Kineococcus sp. NBC_00420: one gene and its partner. Each later gene encodes a partner of the first gene's protein in a complex. Links are inferred from orthologs where the notes say so. Each region holds a gene or a part of one and is shown on either strand. Other genes may lie near its edges.

Region 1 (11,074 bases):
CGTGACCGCCGCCGCGTCGCTGGAACTCTTCCAGGCGGCGGCGCTCATCCACGACGACGTGATGGACGACTCCGACACCCGCCGGGGCCAGCCCGCCGTGCACCGCCGTTTCGCGTCGCTGCACGCGGCGCAGGGCTGGGACGGCAGCGGCGAGCGGTTCGGGCTGGCCGGGGCGGTCCTCGCGGGCGACCTGTGCCTGGGGTGGAGCGACGAACTCTTCTCCCGGGCCCGCCTGGACCCCGACGCCCTGGACCGCGGCCGGCGGATCTTCAACGTGATGCGCACGCAGCTCATGGGTGGGCAGTACCTCGACATGCTCGAGCAGGCGTCCTCGGACCAGCGCGGTGCCGCCGGCGCCGTGGACCGGGCCCGGCGGGTCGTGACGTTCAAGAGCGCGAAGTACTCCATCGAGCACCCGCTGCTGCTGGGGGGCTCGCTGGCCGGGGCCTCGACCGACCTGCTGGCCGACTACTCGCGCTTCGGGCTGGCGCTGGGTGAGGCGTTCCAGCTGCGCGACGACGTCCTGGGCGTGTTCGGTGATCCCACCGAGACGGGCAAACCCGCTGGGGACGACCTCCGGGAGGGCAAGCGCACCGTGCTGGTCGGTCTGGCCGTGCAGGCCGCCGACCCCGCCCAGGCCGCGCAGATCAAGCGCTACCTGGGCGCCCCCGACCTGGACGCCTCGGGCGTCCAGACCTTGCGACAGGTTCTGGTGGACACCGGTGCCCTGACTGGAGTGGAGAAGATCATTTCCGAACAGGTAGACGTGGCCTGCGCGACGCTGGACGCCGCCGACGTGAGCGAACCGGCCCGCGCCGCGCTGCACGAACTCGTCGTCGCCGCCACGAGCCGTCGCTCGTGAGCGCCCTCGACCGCACCCTCGACTGGTTGCCGGGCCGCACCCGGCACGTGAGCGGCCCCAGCGAGAACGTCGTCGTGGTCGGGGCCGGCCTCGCCGGGCTGTCCACCGCGATGCGCCTGGCCGGTGCCGGACGCAAGGTCACCGTCCTCGAACGGGAGGACGTGCCGGGTGGTCGTGCCGGACTGGTGGTGACGGACACGGCGGACGGGCAGTACCGCTTCGACACCGGTCCGACGGTCCTCACCATGCCGGACCTCATCGCCGACTGCTTCGACGCCCTCGGCGAGGACATGAACGACTGGCTGGACCTGCAGCCCGTCGACCCGCTCTACCGCGGGAACTTCGCCGACGGTTCGAGCCTCTACGTCTCCTCGGACGTGGAGCGGACCGCGGTGGAGATCGAGAAGCTCTGCGGCGCAGCGGAGGCCGACGGCTACCGGCGTTTCGTCCAGCACGTCGCGAACCTCTACCGCTACGAGATCCGCGACTTCATCGACTCCAACATCGACACCCCGCTGGACCTGCTCAAGCCGAACCTCGTGCGCCTGCTGGCGGCCGGGGGCTTCAAGAAGATGGCCCCCGAGGTCGGGAAGTTCCTCAAGGACCCGCGGACCCAGCGGATGTTCTCCTTCCAGGCCCTCTACGCGGGGCTGTCCCCCTACGACGCCCTCGCGCTCTACGCCGTCATCGCCTACATGGACTCCGTCGCGGGGGTCTTCTTCCCCAAGGGCGGCATGCACGCGCTGCCGACGGCGATGGCGGCCGCGGCGGAGAAGCACGGGGTGCAGTTCCACTACGGCACGACCGTCACGAAGGTGGAGCACCACGGCGGACGGGCCACGGCGGTCCTCACCGCGGACGGGCGGCGGTTCCCCGCCGACGTCGTCGTGCTCAACCCCGACCTCCCGGTCGCCCGGGAGCAGCTCCTCGGGGACCCGGTGCGGCGCAAGCTGACCTTCTCCCCCTCCTGCTACCTCCTGCTGGCCGGGTCCTCGAAGGACTACCCGGATCCGGTCCACCACTCGATCCACTTCGGGGACGCGTGGGAGCAGGTGTTCGCCGAACTCCTCGACGGGCGGCTGATGAGCGACCCCTCGGTCCTCGTCTCGCGCCCCACGGTCTCCGACCCGTCGCTGGCCCCGGCCGGCAAGCACGTCTACTACGTGCTCTTCCCGACGCCGTCGCTCTCGGCGGGCTCGAGCCGGATCGACTGGGACACCCACGCCCCGCGCTACCGCGAGCACGTGCTGGAGGTCATGGAGCAGCGCGGCTACGAGGGCTTCGGCGACTCCCTCGAGGTCGAGGACGTCGCCACCCCGGCCGACTGGGAACGCCGGGGCATGGCCGACGGCGCCCCGTTCGCGTCCTCGCACCTGTTCCGCCAGACCGGGCCGTTCCGGCCGGGGAACATGTGGGGCGAGAACGTCGTCTTCACCGGCTCCGGCACCCAGCCCGGGGTCGGGGTGCCGATGGTGCTCGTCTCGGGTCGGCTGGCGGCCGAGCGCGTGACGGGCCGGGACCGCTCGTACCGTTCGCGCGCCTGGCGCAGCGTGTGAAGCTGCCCCGCAGCAGCGCCGCGGCCCTGGACGCGGCCGCGGCGACCGACCCCGCGCTGCACGACCCGGAGCTGCGCGCCGCGTTCGAGACCTGCCGGCGCCTGCACGCCGACCACGGGAAGACGTACTACCTGGCGACGTTGCTGCTGCCCGCGGCGAAGCGTCCCTACGTGTGGGCGCTGTACGGGTTCGCCCGCTACGCCGACGAGTTCGTCGACTCCTTCACCGACCCCGACCCGGACGCTCTCGTCGCGTGGTCCGACGACTTCCTGAAGTCGTTGGACGAGGACGGCCCGCACGACCCGGTCGGGCGGGCGATGGCGGTGACGATGCGCCGTTGGGACATCCCGCGGGAGCAGGTCGAGGCGTTCCTGGACTCGATGCGGATGGACATCACCGAGACCGGCTACCCCACCTACGCGGACCTGGACCGCTACGTCTACGGGTCCGCGGCGGTCATCGGTCTGCAGATGCTGCCGATCCTGGAGCCGCTCACCCCGGACGCCGTCGCGCCGGCCCGCGCCCTGGGCGTGGCGTTCCAGCTGACGAACTTCATCCGCGACGTCGGTGAGGACCTCGACCGCGGTCGGGTCTACCTGCCCGGTGAGGACCTCACGCGGTTCGGGCTGACCCGCGAGGACCTCTTCGCCGCGCGCAGGGCGGGGACGACACCGCAGGCCGTCCGCGACCTGCTCGCCTTCGAGACCGAGCGGACCCGGGAGCTGTACGCCGAGGCGGAGCTCGGGCTGGACATGGTCCACCCGACCAGCCGGGACTGCCTGCGCACGGCGTACCTGCTCTACGGCGGGATCCTCGACGAGGTCGAGCGCGCCGGGTACGACGTCCTCGCACGCCGGGTGCGGGTCAGCGGACGCCGTCGCCTGGCCGTCGCCCTGCCCGGCCTGGTCCGGGCCCGGCGGGCGCGCCGCGAGGAGTCGCGCTGGCGGACCGCTGCCCGCTGAGGTCCCCACCGACGACCTCACTGGGCCAGCGAGGTCGTCGGTCGTGGTCCTCAGAAGCTGAGGGCCTGCGCGCGACGGCGGATCTCGGTCTTGCGGTTCGCCTTCAGCGCGTCGACGGGCGTGCCCGGCAGCGTGTCGTCCGGCGTGTAGAGCCACCCGATGGACTCGGTGTCGGTGAAGCCGGAGTCGGCGAGCACCGACAACGTGCCCTTCAGGTGGTTCAGCGGACCCTCAGGGGTGACGAATCCGGCGGGGACGTGCGCGACGGCACGTTCCCCGCGACGGACGGCCACCAGTTCACGTTCCTGCAGCCAGCGCCGGACCTCGCGCTGGTCGACGCCGGCCACCTCGGCCACGTCGGGGACGGTCAGCCACTCGGGGACGAGGGCGTCCAGTTCGTCGGTACCCGTCTCACGGGCGATCTCTGCTCTCAGCGGTGCAACCACCCCACCAGTCTGCCGTCTCGCGACGCGCCCGCCCACCTCCCCCGACGAAGTCACGCTCTCCACCATCGTTGGGGTGGTGGTGTCGGGAGCGTCCGATAGGTTCACCCCCGCCCCACCAGCCCCACCTGAAGCTCGTGCACCACTAGCCCCTGACGACCTGCGAGGAACCCCCGCCATGGCCGACGACCACGACCCCAGCGACGCACCCGAGAAGAACTCCCGGCGCGGCCGGTGGCTGGCCGCCGCCCTCGTCGGGGCCGCCGCTCCCACCGCGCTCGTCCCCGCCACGGCCACCGCGGCCCACGCCGCGACGCCGGAGGAGACCGTCACCGTCCAGCTCGGCGACACCGTGGGGGCGATCGCGAACCGCTCCGGCACCACCGTCGACGCGATCGTGGAGGCCAACGGCCTCGACCGCGGCGCCACCATCGTCGAGGGCCAGCGCCTGCGGATCCCCCGGCCCGAGGCGACCGGCAGCGACGCCGGTGACGCGCCCGCCGGTGGCAGCTACACCGTCCGCCCCGGTGACACCCTCGGGGCGATCGCCGTGGCGCAGGGCACCACCGTCGGTGCCCTGCGTGAGGCCAACGGGCTCAGCGCCGACGGGTTCATCCGCGCCGGTCAGGTCCTCACACTGTCCGGCGGCACGGGTGCCGGCGCCGGACCCACCACCCGCACGGGCAGCACGACGTACACCGTCCGCGCCGGGGACACCCTGTCCCACATCGCGCAGACGACCGGGGTGAGCGTCGACGACCTCGTCGCGCTCAACGGCCTCGACGACACCGGCTTCATCCTCGAGGGCCAGGCGCTGCAGCTCGGCGGCCGCCCCACGACGGCGACGCAGGCCCCGGCCCCGCAGCCGACCCAGGCGGCCACCGTCAGCGAAGCCGTCGAGACCAACCGCGCGAAGCTGCAGGCCTCCGCCCAGCCGAGCCGCGACGAGATGCGCGAGATCATCCGCTCCACCGCGGTGAAGCTCGGGGTGGACCCGTCGCTGGCGCTGGCCATCGGCTACCAGGAGTCCGGCTTCACCATGAAGGTCGTCTCCGGCGCCAACGCCATCGGCGCGATGCAGGTCATCCCGAGCTCCGGTGAGTGGGCCTCGGACCTGCTGGGACGACCCATCGACCTGTTCGACGCGCGCGACAACGCGCGGGCCGGGGTGGCGATCCTGCGCACGCTCGTCGCCAACAACCCGCCGGACGTCGCGATCGCGTCCTACTACCAGGGTCAGGCGTCGGTGCGCTCGCGCGGGATGTACGACGACACGCGTCGTTACGTGGCCAACGTGCAGACACTGCAGGCGCGCTTCAGCTGACCTGACGCTCGGTCCACCTAGACTCGCTGATCGTGGACGCAACCCTCTCCGACCCCCTCGTCGGGCGACGCCTCGACGGGCGCTACCGCGTCCTGGGACGGATCGGGCGAGGTGGGATGGGTGTCGTCTACCGCGCCGAGGACGAGCGGCTCGACCGCGCCGTCGCCGTGAAGGTCCTCCGGGCCGACCTCGCCCACGACCCGGCCGCCCGCGCCCGGTTCGTCACCGAGGCGAAGTCGGCGGCGCGGATCGGGCACCCCGGGGTCGTCGCGGTGCTCGACCAGGGCGTCGACCACGAGGGTGGCGTCGAGACGGCGTACCTGGTGATGGAGCTCGTCGACGGCCGGACCCTGCGCGACGTGGTCCTCGACGCGGGGGCCCTCACCCCCGGTGAGGCGCTGAAGGTCACCGCCAGCGTGCTCGAGGCGCTGGCCGAAGCCCACCGCAAGGGCGTCCTGCACCGCGACGTGAAGACCGCCAACGTCCTCGTCGCCGACGACGGCCGGGTCAAGGTCGCGGACTTCGGTCTCGCCCGCGCCGCCAGTCCCGGGGGGCAGAGCACCACCGTCGGCATGGGCGACCTGATGGGCACCGCGGAGTACCTGGCCCCCGAGCAGCTGGAGTCGCGGACCACCGACGCCCGCAGCGACGTCTACGGCGTCGGCGTCATGCTCTACGAGATGCTCACGGGCGCTCCTCCGTTCACGGGTGAGAGCCCGTTCACGATCGCCTACAAGCACGTGCACGAGCAGGTCCCGCTGCCCTCGACCCGTGCGCCCGGGCTGTCCCCCTCGCTGGACGCCCTCGTCCTCGACGCCCTGGCCAAGGACCCCGACGAACGTCCCGACGACGCCGGGGAGATGCTCGAGCAGCTGCGCGCGGTGCAGGCCTCGCTGACCCCGGAACAGCTCGCCGCCCGTCCGCCCCGCCCCGCCGGTGCGGCCGCGCCGGGCAGCACGACCCGCATCGGCAAGACCGCCGCGGCTGTCCCGGAGAAGCGACCCGCGCCGACCGAGGGCCACCGTTCCCGCCGCGGCCTGCTGGTCGGACTGGTCCTGCTCGTGCTCGCCGTCGCCGCCGGACTGGCCTGGTACTTCACCGCCGGCCCCGGCGCGTACACCACGACCCCGCCGGTCGCGGGGAAGTCACCGCAGGAGGCCACCAGCACCCTGCAGGCCGCGGGTCTCGCCGTTGACGAGCAGCAGGGGTTCAGCGACACCGTCGCCCAGGGCCTGGTGGTGTCCAGCGACCCCGGGGAAGGCGGTCGCGTCCGCAAGGACGGCACCGTCACGATCGTCGTCTCCCAGGGCGTCCAGCAGTTCGCCGTCCCCGAGGTCGTCGGCAAGACCCGGGACGAGGCGGAACAGCTCCTCACCGGTACCGGCCTCACGATCGGGAACGTCAGCGAGCAGTTCGACGAGAAGGTCCCGGACGGCTCGATCGTGGCCGCCACCCCGGACGTGGGGCAGGTCGTGCCCCACGACTCCAGGGTCGACCTCGTCGTCTCGAAGGGCCGGGAGCCGATCGGCGTGCCCGGAGTCGTGAACCAGACGCAGGACGCCGCCCAGAAGGCCATCACCGCCGCAGGTCTGTCGGTGGGCAAGATCACCCAGCAGGTCAGCGAGAGCGTCGCGGCCGGTGAGGTCATCTCGCAGACACCCCCCGACGGGACGCTGTTCCGCGGTGACGCCGTCGACCTCGTCGTCTCCTCGGGTCCGCCGCTGGTGGCCGTCCCGGCCGTGCAGGGCACGCAGGTCGACGCGGCCCGCGCCAAGCTCCAGGGACTCGGGTTCCAGGTCCAGGTGAACAACGTCCTCGGCGGGGTGTTCGGCACCGTCCGCTCCAGCGACCCCGAGGCCGGCACGTCGATCCCCAAGGGCTCGACGATCACCCTCACCGTCGTCTGAGGACGCACGAAGGGCCCGCCACCCGGAGGTGGCGGACCCTTCGTCGTGCACGGTCAGCGCTTGGAGAGCATCTCCGCCGCGAGGAAGGCGAGCTCCAGCGACTGCTGGTGGTTCAGCCGCGGGTCGCACAGCGACTCGTAGCGGGTCGCCAGCGCCGCGTCGTCGATCTCCATGGCCCCACCGAGGCACTCGGTGACGTCGTCCCCGGTGAGTTCGACGTGCAGGCCGCCGGGCACGGTGCCCAGGGCCTGGTGGACCTCGAAGAACCCGCGGACCTCGTCCACGACGTCGTCGAAGCGACGGGTCTTGTACCCACTGGTCGAGGTGATCGTGTTGCCGTGCATCGGGTCGCAGACCCAGGTGACCTGGGCGCCGGACTTCGTGACCCCCTCGACGAGGGCGGGCAGGGCCTCGCGGATCGTCGAGGCGCCCATGCGCGTGATGAACGTCAACCGGCCCGGTTCGCGGTAGGGGTCGACCTTGTCGATGAGCGCGAGCGCGTCGTCGACGGAGGTCTTCGGCCCCAGCTTGATCCCGATGGGGTTGCGGATCTTCGCGGCGAAGTCCACGTGCGCACCGTCGAGCTGACGGGTGCGCTCCCCGATCCAGACCATGTGCGCGGCGACGTCGTAGGGACCGCCCTGGCGCACGTCCTCGGCGGCGGGACCGCTGAGCGGCGGTTCCTCGTCGAGGGTCCGGGTCAGCGGACGCTCGTAGTCGAGCAGCAGCGCCTCGTGGCTGGACCAGAACTGGACGGTCTGCAGGGCGTCGAAGTCAGCGCCGCAGGCCGCCATGAACTTCATGGCCTTGTCGATGTCGTGCGCGAGGGAGTCGTACTTGGCGTTGGCCGCGGTGGCCGCGAAGCCGCGGTTCCACTCGTGGACCTTGCGCAGGTCCGCGTACCCACCGGTCGTGAACGCCCGGATGAGGTTCAGCGTCGCGGAGGACGTGTGGTAGGCGCGGAGCAGTCGCTGCGGGTCGGGGATCCGCGACTCGGGGGTGAACGCGTAGTCGTTGACGGCGTCGCCGCGGTAGGCGGGAAGCGTGACGCCGTCGCGGGTCTCGTCGTTGCTGGAGCGCGGCTTGGAGAACTGCCCCGCCATGCGACCGACCTTGATGATCGGCAGGCTGGCCCCGTAGGTGAGGACGGCGGACATCTGCAGCATCGTCTTCAGCCGGCGGCGGATGCCGTCGGCCGTGGCGCCGGCGAACGTCTCGGCGCAGTCCCCGCCCTGCAGCAGGAACGCCTCGCCCCGGGCGGCCTCGGCCAGCTGACCGCGCAGCTGGTCGGACTCCCCCGCGAAGACGAGGGGCGGATACGACGCGAGCTCCGCGTGCACCTCGGCCAGCGCGGCGGCGTCCGGCCACTGCGGCTGCTGGGCGGCGGGCAGGTCGGGCCACGTGATGCTGGACAGACCCGCGGAGTTCGTCGTCGTGGGAGTGCTCACGCGGGCAAGTGTCGCACCCCCCGCGGGGTGGGGTTGCCACACTCGTGACCGAGCGTCACCACCGGACGCCGGCCGTCTCGGCCCGTCGCGCGTCGGGCACCGTGCGCAACACCCCGGTGGCCTCGGCCAGCGGCACCTGGTGGACCTCGACCCCGTGCAGGGACGCCATCGTGCCCAGGTTCCCGCTCGCGAGCGCCTCGATCGCCGACAGCCCGAACCGCGTCGCGAGGATCCGGTCGGCCGCCGACGGGGTCCCGCCCCGCAGCAGGTGGCCCAGGACGGTGACCCGCGTCGACAACCCCGGGACGCGGGCGAGGAGCTCGTGCTCCAAGGCGTCGCCGGCCCCGCCGAGCTGGGCGTGTCCGAAGGCGTCCCGCGGGGCGTTCTTCGCGGCTTCCTCGCCGTGGACCTTCGCGCCCTCGCTGACGACGATGAGGGGTGCCTGACCGCGGGCCAGGACGGAACGCGTCACGTCGGCGACGGCGTCGAGGTCGGGATCCTCCTCGGGCAGGATCGTGACGTGCGCGCCGGCCGCCATCCCGGTGTGCAGCGCGATCCAGCCGGCGTGACGGCCCATCACCTCCACGATCATCGCCCGGTGGTGGCTCGCGCCGGTGGTGGCGAGGCGGTCGCAGGCGTCGACGGCGGTCTGCACCGCGGTGTCGAACCCGAACGTCGCGTCGGTGGCCGACAGGTCGTCGTCGATGGTCTTGGGGGCGCCCACGACCGGGATGCCCGCGGCGTGCAGGGCCGTGGCGACGCCGAGGGTGTCCTCGCCGCCGATGGCCAGCAGCGCGTCCACCTCGAGCGCCGTCAGCTGCTTGCGGACCCGGGCGACGCCGTCGTCGACGCCGTCGGCCAGCGGGTTCGTCCGCGAGGAGCCGAGGATCGTGCCGCCGATGGTCAGCAGCGGTCTGACGGTCTCCTCGTCGAGGGGAACGGTGTCCCCGTCGAGGACCCCGCGCCAGCCGTCGAGGAACCCGACGAACTCCATCCCGTGCCGTTGCGTCCCGGCCAGCACCGCCGCCCGGATGACCGCGTTCAGTCCGGGGCAGTCGCCGCCCCCGGTGAGGATCCCGACCCGCATCGTGCGTTCTCCAGTCCTCGGCGCCTTCGCCGACGTGCCTGTCGTCCGTCCGGAGGGAACTCTGCCACCGCGGGTCTAGTGCTGCGCGTCGTCCGGCCCCGGCGCGTCGCCGGTCGGGGCGGCGCGCCCGCCCGGACCGCCGGTGGCGGTGCTCGGCGGTTCGGGGACGCCGGTGCTGCGGGACAGCTCGCTGCGCAGCCGGCTGCGCTCGGCGTAGGCGTCGACGTACTCCTGGCGCGAGAGCTTCTGGATCGCGTACATGATCTCGTCGGTGACGGAGCGGACGACGAGCTGGTCGTCCCCCCGACCGGCGAAGCGGGAGAAGTCCAGCGGCTCCCCGAACACGGCGCCGACGCGCCGGATCCGGGGCAGCCTCCGGCCGGTCGGCAGCAGGTCCTCCGTGCCGATCATCGCGACCGGGATCACCGGGGCACCCGAGGCGAGGGCGATGCGGGCGACACCGGTGCGGCCGCGGTAGAGGCGACCGTCCGGTGACCGCGTCCCCTCGGGGTAGATGCCGAAGAGGTCGCCCTCCTGCAGGACGCGCACCGCCCCCGCGATGGCGGCCGAGGACGCCCGGCCCCCGGAACGGTCGACGGGCAGTTGACCGATCCCGTGCATGAGGCCCTTGGTGAGCCGGCCGCGCACGCCGCGGCCGGTGAACAGGTCCGCCTTGGCGATGAAGGTGACCCGCCGCTGGACCACCGTCGGCAGCAGCACGGTGTCCGCGGCGGAGAGGTGGTTGCTGGCCAGGATCGCCGGACCGTCGGTGGGGACGTTCTCGAGCCCGCGGACCCAGGGCCGGAACACGGCCGTGACCAGCGGTTCCGCGACCAGCAGCTTGATCGGCCAGTACAGGACGGGAAAGCGCGGCACCGGCCCCCCTCGTCCTTCGTCGCCCGATCGGTGATCGCCGACCCTAGCGAACGGACCGGCGCGCGCCACGCCGAAACCTCGACCACCCCGGGTCACCCGTGACACCATTGGGGTGTGCCTCGAACCCCGGACGACGGATCCGGTCCCCTCGACGTCGATGCGGCGTTCGCGCTGATCGTCGCGCACTGGGGTGAGGAAGCCACGTCGAGGACCGACACGTCGGCCGGGGACACCAGCGACACCAGCCCCGCGGCCGACGAGGACGACGCCCAGGCCGGCGAGGCGCCTCGCCCCGAGCCCCGGTTGGTCCGCCCGGTCACTCCGCTCCCTCCGCCCCCCCACGAGGACGTCCCGACGCCCGAGTGGTTCGCAACCCCCCGCCGGCGCGACGACGAGCCGGTCGAACTGCGGTCCTCCTCCGAGGAACGCTTCGTCCCCGCCGAACCACAGCCTCTCCCCCGCGACCTCCTGGGCTGGGCCGCGTGGATCGCCGTCGTCGGCGCACCGCTCTTCCTGCTCGTCGTGGCGCTGGGCTGGAACGACGTCCCGCAGCTCGTGACCGCGATCACCGCGGGGGTGTTCGTGGCCGGGTTCGCGACCCTGGTCATC
Region 2 (11,246 bases), 3.9 Mb from region 1 along the record:
AGTCGATGAACGCGTCGGCGCGGATCTGCGCGATCTCGGCCGCGTCCTGGACGGGGTGCAGCGCCCGGGTCGCCCCGAACCCGGTGATCCGCTCCCGGCGGGAGTCGACGAAGTCGGTGACGACGACGTCGGTGGCGCCCCGGGCGCGGACGGCCTGCGCAGCCATCGCCCCGATCGGGCCGGCCCCGGCGATCAGCACCTGGTCGCCCGGGCCGACGTCGGCCTTGTGCGCGGCCCAGAGCCCGACGCTCAAGGGTTCCAGCAGCGCCGCGGACTCGTCGGACAGGCTGTCCGGCACGGTGTAGGCCTGGTCCACGGGTGCGGTCACGTAGTCGCAGAACGTCCCGTCGAAGGGGGGCGTGGCGTAGAACTCCATGAAGGGGCACAGGTTCGAGCGACCGGTCTTGCACTGCCGGCACGTCCGGCACGGGACCTGCGGGTCGATCGCGACCCGGTCACCGAGGCGTTCCTCGGAAACTCCGCGCCCGACGCCGACGACGGTCCCGGAGACCTCGTGGCCCAGGACGATCGGCGCGGTGACGACCATGTCGCCGATGCGGCCGTGCTTGTAGTAGTGGACGTCGGACCCGCAGACGCCGACGGAACCGACCTTCACCAGCACCTCGCCGTCGGCGGGGGTGGGCACGGGTCGTTCCTGCATCTCGATGACGCCCTGCTTCAGCAGGACGCTGGCCCGCATGGTGGTGGGAACGCTGGTCATCGTCGACTCTCCTCAGTGCCCGGGGGCGGTTGGGTTGGTGCGCCTCAACGGATGGTGTACCCGCCGTCGACCACGAGGTCGGTGCCGTTGACCATGTCCGAGGCGCCGGAGGCCAGGAACAGCGCGGCGCCGGCGATCTCGCGGGGGAGGGCGAAGCGTCCCGTCGGGATCGCAGCCTTCGCGGCGTCACCCTTCGGTCCGTCCCAGGCCTTCCGGCCGAGTTCGGTGAGCACGACGGTCGGGGAGATCGAGTTCGCGGTGACCCCGCGACCGGCCCACTCCGAGGCCAGGACCCGGGTCAGACCGACGACCCCGGCCTTGGAGGCGCAGTACGCGGCGTGCCCGTCGAGGGCCACCGAGGCAGCCTGCGAGGCCATGGTGATGACCTTGCCCCGGCCGCGTTCCAGCATGCCGCGGCCCACGGCCTGAGCGGTGAGGAACGTCCCCGTCAGGTTGATGGACACCGTCCGGACGAACACCGCCGGGTCGAGTTCCTCGGCCGGGGCGAGGTCGACGATCCCGGCACAGGTGACGAGGACGTCGACGGGCCCGGCGGCGGCGGCGAACGCCGCGACGGAGTCCGGGTCGGCGACGTTCCCGTGCAACCCCACGTGGTCCTCGCCGAGTTCCGCAGCCCGGGCGAGCGCCGCCTCCTCGTTCAGGTCCACGAGCACGACGCGTGCCCCGGCCGCGGCGAACGCCCCGGCGATGGCGCTCCCGATCCCCGAGGCGGCCCCGGTGATGAGGGCGGTGCGCCCCTCCAGCCGGAAGGACAGGTCGACGTCGGCGTCGGTCGGTTCGGTCTTCGACACGGTGGTCTCCGTTCAGAGTTCTCGGTGGGTCGGGTGAACAGCGATGTCCTCCCCCCGCCGGCCCCCGGCGACTGACCGGCGACCGCTCAGTCGCCGGTCTTGACGAGCCGGCGCTTCTTCACGGTGTAGCCGGCGGGCAGGGTGCCCTCCTTGAGCATGCGGATCGGGCAGCGGCGGCACCTGTCCTTGGACTCGCAGCACTTGGACTTCGGCAGGTCCCGCTTCTTGCTCACGCGCGCAACGTAACACCGCCGGGTGAGGTTGCCCTCATCCCGGCGGTGGCCGCGGCGTCAGTTCGTGCGGTGGGACAGGTAGTACCGGATCAGGTCACCCGTGGAGGCGTCCTGCGCCAGCAGCGCGTCGGTGTCACCCGTGAGCGCCGGCGCGATCTCCAGCGCCAGCTTCTTGCCGAGCTCCACACCCCACTGGTCGAAGCTGTCGATGCCCCAGACGGCCCCTTCGACGAAGGTGATGTGCTCGTAGAGCGCGATGAGCTGACCGAGCACCGCCGGGGTCAGCGAGGGCGCCATGATCGAGGTGGTCGGCCGGTTGCCGGAGAACACCCGGGCCGCGACGACCTCCTCGGCGGTGCCCTCGGCCCGCACCTCCTCCGCCGTCTTGCCGAACGCGAGCGCCTTGGTCTGGGCGAAGAAGTTCGCCATGAACAGCGCGTGCACGTCGGCGTCGCCGTCGACCAGCGGGTGCGTCGGGGTCGCGAAGGCGACGAAGTCAGCGGGGATGATCCGCGTGCCCTGGTGGATCAGCTGGTAGAACGCGTGCTGGCCGTTGGTGCCGGGTTCACCCCAGAACACCTCGCCCGTGTGCGTCGTGACGGCCTCGCCGTCGTAGCGGACGGACTTCCCGTTGGACTCCATCGTGAGCTGCTGCAGGTACGCCGCGAAGCGGTGCAGGTACTGCGAGTACGGCAGCACCGCGTGGGTGTGGGCGTCCAGGAAGTTCACGTACCAGACGTTGAGCAGACCCATGAGGAGCGGGACGTTCTGCTCGGGCGCGGTGGTGCGGAAGTGCTCGTCGACGGTGTGGAAGCCGGACAGGAAGCTGCGGAAGTGGTCCGGCCCGATGGCGACGGCCAGCGAGGTGCCGATCGCGGAGTCGACGGAGTAGCGACCGCCCACCCAGTCCCAGAACCCGAACGCGTTGGCCGGGTCGATGCCGAAGGCGGCGACCTTGTCCAGCGCGGTCGACACCGCGACGAAGTGCTTGGCGACGGCGTCCGCGCGGGCGGTGTCGTCGTCGGCGAGGACTCCGGCTGCGGACAGCCCCTCCCACAACCACTTCCGCGACAGCCGCGCGTTCGTGAGGGTCTCGAGGGTCCCGAACGTCTTGGACGCGACGATGAACAGGGTCGTCTCGGGGTCGAGGTCCTTCGTCGTCTCGGCCACGTCGGTGGGGTCGATGTTGGAGACGAAGCGGCACTCCAGCCCGGCCTGCACGAACGGCTTGAGGGCCTCGTAGGCCATCACCGGGCCGAGGTCGGAACCGCCGATGCCGATGTTCACGACGGTCGCGATCGGCTTCCCGGTGACGCCCTTCCACTCACCCGAGCGGACGGCCTCGGCGAAGGCGAAGACCTTCTCGAGCTCACCCTGCACGTCGGCGTCGACGTCCTGCCCGTCCACGCTCAGGGCCGGCGTGGCCCCGGCCGGTCGGCGCAGCGCGGTGTGCAGGACGGCGCGGTCCTCGGTGACGTTGATGTGCTCGCCGGCGAACATCGCGTCGCGGCGGGCGAGGACCCCGGTCTCCTCGGCCAGCTGCAGGAGCAGGGCGAGCGTGTCGGAGGTGACGAGGTTCTTGGAGAGGTCCACGTGCAGGTCGGCGACGTCGAAGGTCAGCGACCGCGCGCGCTCGGGGTCGGCGGCGAACCAGCCCCGCAGGTCGGGGGTGCTGCCCGACCGGTGCTCGGTCAGCGACGACCACGCCGCGGTGGTGGTCGGGTCCACAGGTCCAGTGCTCATGAGGGTGACGCTAGTCAGCCCGTGTGCGGAGCGCGCGACCGGCTGCTGGCACAGTGTTCGCGTGCAGCGGTGGGATGACCTGTCAGACGTCGAACCCGGGTTCGGCCCGTCGGTGGTCACCATCGGCAACTTCGACGGCGTGCACCGCGGGCACGCGGCCGTGCTCGGCGAGGTCGTCGGCCTGGCCCGCGCCCTTGGCCTGGTCTCCGCCGCGGTGACCTTCGACCCGCACCCGCTGCAGGTCCTGCACCCCGAGCGCGCCCCCGGGCTGCTCACCGGCCTCACCCGCCGCCTCGACCTGCTGCAGGAGACCGGCCTGGACGCGGTGCTGGTGATGCCCTTCACCCACGAGCTCGCGCGCTGGAGCCCGCAGCGCTTCGTGGAGGAGGTCTTCGTCGACGCGCTGCACGCCGTCGTCGTCGTCGTCGGCCACGACGTGCGCTTCGGCGAGGCCAACGCCGGCGACCTCGCCACCATGCAGGAGCTCGGCGCCCGGTTCGGGTTCGAGGTCGTCGTGCTCGCCGACCTCGGCGGCCAGGGCGACTCCTCCCGGTGGTCCTCCACGGCCGTGCGCGAGGCCCTGGCCGCCGGTGACGTCGAGCGGGCGGCGGCGATCCTCGGCCACCGGCACCGGGTCAGCTCCACCGTCGTGCACGGTGACCACCGCGGCCGCGAGCTCGGCTACCCGACGGCCAACCTGGACACCGTGCACGCCGACGGGCTGGTCCCGGCCGACGGCGTGTACGCGGGCTGGTTGACCCGCCGCGACGGCGACCGGCTGCCCGCGGCCGTCTCGATCGGCACCAACCCGACCTTCGACGGGGTGCGTCGTCAGCTCGAGGCGTTCTGCATCGACCAGCAGGGCCTGGACCTCTACGGGGAGCGCGTCGACCTCGACTTCGTGGCCCACCTGCGGCCCACCCAGCGCTTCGAGGGCATCGAGCCCCTCGTGCAGCAGATGGAGCGCGACGTCGCGAGGTGCCGCGAGATCCTGCTGTAGTCTGAGCGTTGCCGTTCGATCGGCCGCGGATCCAGAGAGCCCGGGTGGACAAGCCCCGTGGCACCGCGCAACGAGGTTCAGGAGACACGAGTGCCCCTCGACGCAGACGTCAAGAAGAAGATCATGACCGAGTACGCCCTCACCGAGGGTGACACCGGCTCGCCGGAGGTCCAGGTCGCGATGCTGACGCAGCGCATCCGTGACCTGACCGAACACCTCAAGATGCACCAGCACGACCACCACAGCCGTCGTGGCCTGCTGCTCCTCGTGGGCCAGCGCCGCAACCTGCTGAAGTACATGGCCAAGAAGGACATCAACCGTTACCGCTCGATCATCGAGCGTCTCGGCATCCGCCGCTGACCCAGCACTGACAGGGTCAGGGGCCTGACGACAGGGGTGGTCCCGACTCTCGGGGCCACCCCTGTCGCACGTTCCCGCCGCACTCGCGGCAGACTCACCGTGACACCGCGCAGCGTCGCACCGGTCCTCGGTAGTGGCCTCCGGAAGCTCCGGCTTCCGTGGGCCTCGATCGAAGGCCGGGGCGCGCGGGTGTCGCACATCCGCACCGCAACCTGGAGGAGGAACCCTTGGAGGGTCCCGAAATCACTGCCGCCGAAGCCGTCATCGACAACGGTTCGTTCGGCACCCGCACCGTCCGCTTCGAAACGGGTCGCCTCGCCAAGCAGGCCGCCGGTTCCGCCGCGGTCTACCTCGACGGCGAGTCCTTCCTGCTGAGCGCCACCACCGCCGGCAAGACCCCGAAGGACCAGTTCGACTTCTTCCCGTTGACGATCGACGTCGAAGAGCGCAGCTACGCCGCCGGCAAGATCCCCGGTTCGTTCTTCCGTCGTGAGGGTCGCCCCTCCACCGAGGCGATCCTGGCCTGCCGTCTCATCGACCGTCCGTTGCGCCCGAGCTTCGTCAAGGGCCTGCGCAACGAGGTCCAGGTCGTCGTCTCGATCATGGCGCTGCACCCCGACGACGCCTACGACGTCGTGGCCATCAACGCCGCGTCGCTGTCCACCCAGCTCTCGGGTCTGCCGTTCTCCGGCCCGGTCGGTGGCGTGCGCGTCGCGCTCATCGACGGCCAGTGGGTCGCCTTCCCGCGCTACTCCGAGCTCGAGCGCGCCGTCTTCGACATGGTCGTCGCCGGCCGTGTCGTCACCGCGGCCGACGGTTCGCAGGACGTCGCGATCATGATGGTCGAGGCCGAGGCGACCGAGGGTTCCTGGAACCTCATCAAGGAACAGGGCGCCACCGCCCCGACCGAGGAGATCGTGGCCCAGGGCCTCGAGGCGGCCAAGCCGTTCATCGCGGAGCTGGTGCGCGCGCAGGCCGAGGTGGCCGCCACCGCCGCCAAGCCGACCGCCGCCTTCCCGACGTTCCCGGACTACCAGGACGACGTCTACCAGGCCGTCTTCGACTCCGCCGCGACCGAGCTGGTCGTCGCGTTGCAGATCGCCGGCAAGCAGGAGCGCGAGTCCCGGATCGACGAGATCAAGGACCGCGTCAAGGGCGAGCTCGCCGCGGGCTTCGCCGGGCGCGAGAAGGAGGTCTCCGCCGCGTACCGCTCGGTGCAGAAGACCCTCATCCGCCAGCGCGTCCTCAAGGACGGGGTCCGCATCGACGGCCGTGGTCTGGCCGACATCCGGACGCTGTCCGCCGAGGTCGAGGTCCTGCCCCGCGTGCACGGTTCGGCGCTCTTCGAGCGCGGTGAGACCCAGATCCTGGGGGTCACCACGCTGAACATGCTCCGCATGGAGCAGCAGCTCGACACGTTGTCGCCGGTGACGCGCAAGCGCTACATGCACAACTACAACTTCCCGCCCTACTCGACCGGTGAGACCGGCCGCGTGGGTTCGCCGAAGCGTCGCGAGATCGGGCACGGCGCCCTCGCCGAGCGCGCGCTCGTGCCGGTGCTGCCGGCCCGCGAGGACTTCCCCTACGCGATCCGCCAGGTCTCCGAGGCGCTGGGCTCCAACGGTTCCACCTCGATGGGTTCGGTCTGCGCCTCGACGCTGTCCCTGCTCAACGCGGGTGTCCCGCTGCGCGCGGCCGTCGCCGGCATCGCGATGGGCCTCATCTCCGACACGGTCGACGGTGAGACCCGCTACGCGGCGCTGACCGACATCCTCGGGGCCGAGGACGCCTTCGGTGACATGGACTTCAAGGTCGCCGGGACCAAGGAGTTCGTCACCGCGATCCAGCTCGACACCAAGCTCGACGGGATCCCCGCCTCGGTGCTCGCCGGGGCGCTGACCCAGGCCCGCGACGCGCGTCTCTACATCCTCGACGTCATGGCCGAGGCCATCGACGCCCCGGACGAGATGTCGCCGACCGCGCCGCGGATCATCACCGTGAAGGTCCCCGTGGACAAGATCGGCGAGGTCATCGGGCCCAAGGGCAAGATGATCAACCAGATCCAGGAGGACACCGGCGCCGACATCTCCATCGAGGACGACGGCACGGTGTTCATCGGGGCCGTCGACGGTCCCTCGGCGGAGGCGGCCCGCGCAGCGGTCAACGCCATCGCCAACCCGACGATGCCCGAGGTCGGCGAGCGCTACCTCGGCACCGTCGTGAAGACGACCACCTTCGGTGCGTTCGTCTCGCTCATGCCGGGCAAGGACGGCCTGCTGCACATCTCGCAGCTGCGCAAGCTCTCCGGCGGCAAGCGCGTCGACAACGTCGAGGACGTCGTCTCGGTGGGCCAGAAGGTGCAGGTCGAGATCGCTGAGATCGACCCGCGCGGCAAGCTGTCCCTCGTCCCCGTCGTCGCGGAGGAAGCCTCGGACGAGGCTCCCGCCAGCGAGCCGGCCGACGCCTGACGTGTCGTCCACCCTTCCCGGGAACCCCGTCGAGCTGCCCGTCGTGGCAGCCGGCGGGGTTCCCGCTACCACCGTCCTGTCCACCCCCGCCCAGGTGGAGCAGGGGTCGATCGTCAAGCGGACCGTCCTGCCCTGCGGTGCCCGCGTCCTGACCGAGGCCATGCCCGGTCAGCGCTCCGCGAGCATCGGGTGCTGGGTGGGCGTCGGCTCGCGCGACGAGACGAAGGGTCACTTCGGCTCGACGCACTTCCTCGAGCACCTGCTCTTCAAGGGCACCGAACGTCGGGACGCGATGGACATCGCCTCCGCGTTCGACGCCGTCGGGGGTGAGGCGAACGCCGCCACCGGCAAGGAGCACACGACCTACTACGCGCGCGTCCTCGACGCCGACCTGCCGATGGCGATCGACGTCGTCACCGACATGGTCACCTCGGCCGTCTTGGACGACGACGACTTCACCAGCGAACGCGAGGTCATCCTCGAGGAGCTGGCGATGAACGACGACGACCCGGGCGACGTCGCGCACGAGAAGTTCGCCGAGCTCGTCCTGGGCCGGCACCCGCTGGCCCGGCCCATCGGCGGCACCCCCGACACGATCCGCGCCGTCGGGCGCGACGACGTCTGGGCGCACTACCGCGAGCACTACCAGCCGTCCTCGCTGGTCTTCACCGCTGCCGGTGGTCTCGACCACGACGAGGTCGTCGCCTGCGTCCAGCGTGAGCTGGACCGTGCCGCGGGCGACCTCGGTCAGGCCGCTCCCCGTCCGCGCCGCATCAGCGGTGAGGTCGGCGGCGGGCTGGAGAAGGGGCGCTCGCTCGTGGTGGACCGCCAGACCGAGCAGGCCCACGTGCTGCTCGGGATGACCGGGATCACCGCCACGGACGACCGGCGGTTCACGATGTCGGTGCTCAACGCCGTCCTCGGGGGCGGGATGAGCAGCCGGTTGTTCCAGGAGGTCCGCGAGAAGCGGGGCCTGGCGTACTCGGTGTACTCGTTCAACGCCAACTACGCCGACTCCGGCTACGTCGGGCTGTACGCGGGCTGCTCGCCGGCCAAGGCCGCCCAGGTCGCCGACCTGATGCTGGCGGAGCTGGCGAAGCTCGCCTCCACCCCGATGGAGTCCGAGGAGCTCGCGCGCGGCGTCGGTCAGCTGACCGGTGGTCTCGTGCTGGGGCTCGAGGACTCCGGGTCGCGGATGAACCGGCTCGGCAAGTCCGAACTCACCCACGGGCAGTTCCTCGACGTCGACGGTGTGCTGGCCAACGTGCGGTCCGTCACCGCCGAGGACGTCCGCGTCCTGGCGGCGGACCTGCTCTCCCGGCCGCGTTCGGTGACCGTCGTCGGACCGTTCAGCGACGACAGCGGATTCACCGGCGTCGTCCAGTGACGATCCGCGTCGCGGTCCTCGGGGCCGGGGGCCGCATGGGTTCGCAGGCGGTGGCGGCTCTCGAGGCCGCCGCCGACCTGGAACTCGTCGCGGCCCTCGGCCGCGGTGACTCCCTCGACGCGGCCGCCGGGGCCGACGTCGTGGTCGACCTGACCGTCCCCGACCAGGTGATGGCCAACGTCGAGTGGGCCCTGGCGCACGGGATGCACGTCGTGACGGGCACCACCGGCTTCACTGCCGAGCGGATCGCCCAGGTCGAGGCGTGGGCCTCGGCCGCCGGTCGCAACGTCCTCGTCGCGACGAACTTCGGCATCGGCGCGGTGCTGGTCATGCAGCTCGCGGCCAAGGCCGCGAAGTTCTTCGAGTCCGTCGAGGTCGTCGAACTCCACCACCCCGCGAAGGTCGACGCGCCGAGCGGGTCCGCGATCCGCACGGCCCGCCTCATCGCAGCCGCGCGGGCGGAGGCGGGCCTGGGCCCCTCGCCCGACGCGACGACCACGGAAATCCCCGGAGCCCGCGGCGCCGTCGTCGACGGGATCCACGTGCACGCCGTCCGGATGCGCGGGCTGACCGCCCACCAGGAGGTCATCCTGGGTGGACCGGGGGAGACCCTGACGATCCGCGACGACACCTACGAGCGCGCCGCGTACATGCCGGGTCTGCTGGTGGGTGTGCGTCAGGTCGCCGACCGTCCCGGGGTCACCGTCGGCCTCGAGCACTACCTGGACCTGGACTGATCGTGCGCGTCAAGATCATCATCGCCGTCAGCGTCGCGGCCCTGCTGTTCTACTTCGTGTTCCTCGGCCGGCTGGGTTACCAGCTGGCCGCGACCGGTGAGTGGGCCGGCGTCCTGCTCGGCATCGCGCTGTTCCTGCTGCCGGTCGTCGGGTTGTGGGCCGTCGTGCGGGAGCTCATGTTCGGGCTCGCGACGGAACGCCTCGGTCGCGAACTCGCCTCGCGCGGGGAACTGCCCGAGGACGACCTGACCCGCACCGCGGCCGGGCGCATCGACCGCGAGGCCGGTTCCGTCCTGTGGCAGGCCGCGAAGGACGAGGTCGAGGCCAGCCCCGACGACGCGGGCGCCTGGTACCGGCTGGCGATCGGCTACGACGCGGCCGGTGACCGCAAGCGCGGCCGGGCTGCCGCACGGCACGCGGTCAAGCTGCACCGGGGCCGCTGACACTACGATCCTGCGCCATGACGACGTGGACGGGATCGAACGCCTTCCGGTTGATGCCCACCGACGCGGCCCACGACGCCGTGGCCACCGCGGAGGTGACGGAGGGCGCCGGCGGGAACCTGGTCTCCCTCGCCTACACCTGGTTGCACCCCGACGACGGCGCCCAGGACGGTCTGCTGGTCCTCGGCCCCGCCCACGAGGACTCCGCCGTCGCGTTGTGGGGTGACTCCTGGCACCAGACCCCCGCCGCGCAGGTGCTCACGGGTTCCGTCGAGGCCGGCGTGTGGAGCGTGGGCTACGACTACGTCCCCGGCCAGTGGCGCTGGCGCATCGTCGTCGACACCTCGGACGCGGAGGAGTTGCTCGTCCGGATGGAGAACGTCGCCCTCGACGACGAGACCCCGCCCTACGCAGCGATGGACCTGCGCGTCCACCCCGTGTGACCCCGGCGGCGGTCCTCGTGCTGTCAGGTTCAGCGGTCGGGTGGAGCACGAGCGCGTCCGGCTGCTGACCGCCACCGGGCATCTGCGAGGTGCCGCTCGAGACATTCACCCCCGCCCTCGACCACCTCGCCGGGTTGAGCGACCAACTTGGTCGTCCTAGGCACGTCCAAGGGCGCCGAGGCCGCGTTGCTGCTGGCCGTTCGTGATCCCCGGATCCGGACGGTGGTCGCCCTGTCCCCGACGTCGGTGGTGTGGGAGAGCGTCGAGGGCACGGACGGTCCCCGGTCGAGCCGAACCCCCGGCGTTCCGTTCCCTCTACGAACGGAGCCTCGCCGCGTTCCCGGAACGCGTTGCGGCGGCATCGATTCCGGTGGAGCGGATCCGGGGTCGGGTACTGTTGAGCGCCGGTGCCGACGACCAGGTCTGGCCCTCGGACAGGTTCGCCGGCCACCGAGTGGTGCTTCCCGGAGAGCCGGCCCCGTCGGGCGGGATGGCAATGGCGCGCGGGGGTTCCGCCATCGCGGACGCTGAACTCGGGGAGCGGGTGTGGGCGGAACTGGGTCTCGTGCTCGGGCTCGCCCAGTGACAGCATGGAGTGATGGCCACCGAGTCCCGTCACCTGAGCGTGCACGTCGACCGCCCGGTCGAACAGGTCTACGCCTTCATAGCGGACCCCACCAACATCCCGAACTGGGCACCGGGGTTGGGCAGCTCGGTCGTCGAGGAAGACGGTCAGTGGTACGTGGAACAGGCAGAGGGCCGGGCACGAGTGACCTTCGCCCCCACCAACGAGTTCGGTGTGCTCGACCACCACGTCGTGACGCCGGCCGGGGTCACGGTCTACATGCCGGTGCGTGTGCTGGCCGACGGCGACGGGTGTGAGGTCGTCTTCACCGTGC

Evidence for each region.
Region 2: OG218_RS23620 (region 1) and OG218_RS04535 share a complex: the UniProt entries of both Bacillus subtilis proteins name them as parts of the possible RNA degradosome complex. The link is inferred for Kineococcus sp. NBC_00420 from one-to-one orthologs.

Annotation. Positions count from the first base shown.
Region 1 is NZ_CP107930.1:4,828,223-4,839,296, reverse strand. What follows is about bases 7,574-10,359. They hold OG218_RS23620 (6-phosphofructokinase), read right to left. Parts: upstream 9,590-10,359; coding sequence 8,558-9,589; downstream 7,574-8,557. Other genes in these bases: OG218_RS23615 (lysophospholipid acyltransferase family protein), read right to left, coding at 9,665-10,359; OG218_RS23625 (class II 3-deoxy-7-phosphoheptulonate synthase), read right to left, coding at 7,574-8,502. In the rest of the region: OG218_RS23655 (polyprenyl synthetase family protein), read left to right, coding at 1-862; OG218_RS23645 (phytoene/squalene synthase family protein), read left to right, coding at 2,421-3,380; OG218_RS23640 (Rv2175c family DNA-binding protein), read right to left, coding at 3,431-3,826; OG218_RS23635 (LysM peptidoglycan-binding domain-containing protein), read left to right, coding at 4,002-5,147; pknB (Stk1 family PASTA domain-containing Ser/Thr kinase), read left to right, coding at 5,180-7,054; more of OG218_RS23625, read right to left, coding at 7,108-7,573; more of OG218_RS23615, read right to left, coding at 10,360-10,465; OG218_RS23610 (hypothetical protein), read left to right, coding at 10,580-11,074. UniProt on the Bacillus subtilis protein: Catalyzes the phosphorylation of D-fructose 6-phosphate to fructose 1,6-bisphosphate by ATP, the first committing step of glycolysis.
Region 2 is NZ_CP107930.1:915,392-926,637, reverse strand. The notes cover bases 4,759-7,716. They hold OG218_RS04535 (polyribonucleotide nucleotidyltransferase), read left to right. Parts: upstream 4,759-5,096; coding sequence 5,097-7,337; downstream 7,338-7,716. Other genes in these bases: OG218_RS04530 (M16 family metallopeptidase), read left to right, coding at 7,339-7,716; rpsO (30S ribosomal protein S15), read left to right, coding at 4,759-4,869. Outside these bases: OG218_RS04565 (NAD(P)-dependent alcohol dehydrogenase), read right to left, coding at 1-721; OG218_RS04560 (GolD/DthD family dehydrogenase), read right to left, coding at 766-1,533; OG218_RS04555 (hypothetical protein), read right to left, coding at 1,620-1,766; pgi (glucose-6-phosphate isomerase), read right to left, coding at 1,824-3,509; OG218_RS04545 (bifunctional riboflavin kinase/FAD synthetase), read left to right, coding at 3,571-4,509; more of rpsO, read left to right, coding at 4,600-4,758; more of OG218_RS04530, read left to right, coding at 7,717-8,724; dapB (4-hydroxy-tetrahydrodipicolinate reductase), read left to right, coding at 8,721-9,461; OG218_RS04520 (hypothetical protein), read left to right, coding at 9,464-9,904; OG218_RS04515 (hypothetical protein), read left to right, coding at 9,922-10,347; OG218_RS04510 (SRPBCC family protein), read left to right, coding at 10,946-11,246. UniProt on the Bacillus subtilis protein: Involved in mRNA degradation. Catalyzes the phosphorolysis of single-stranded polyribonucleotides processively in the 3'- to 5'-direction. Necessary for competence development in Bacillus subtilis.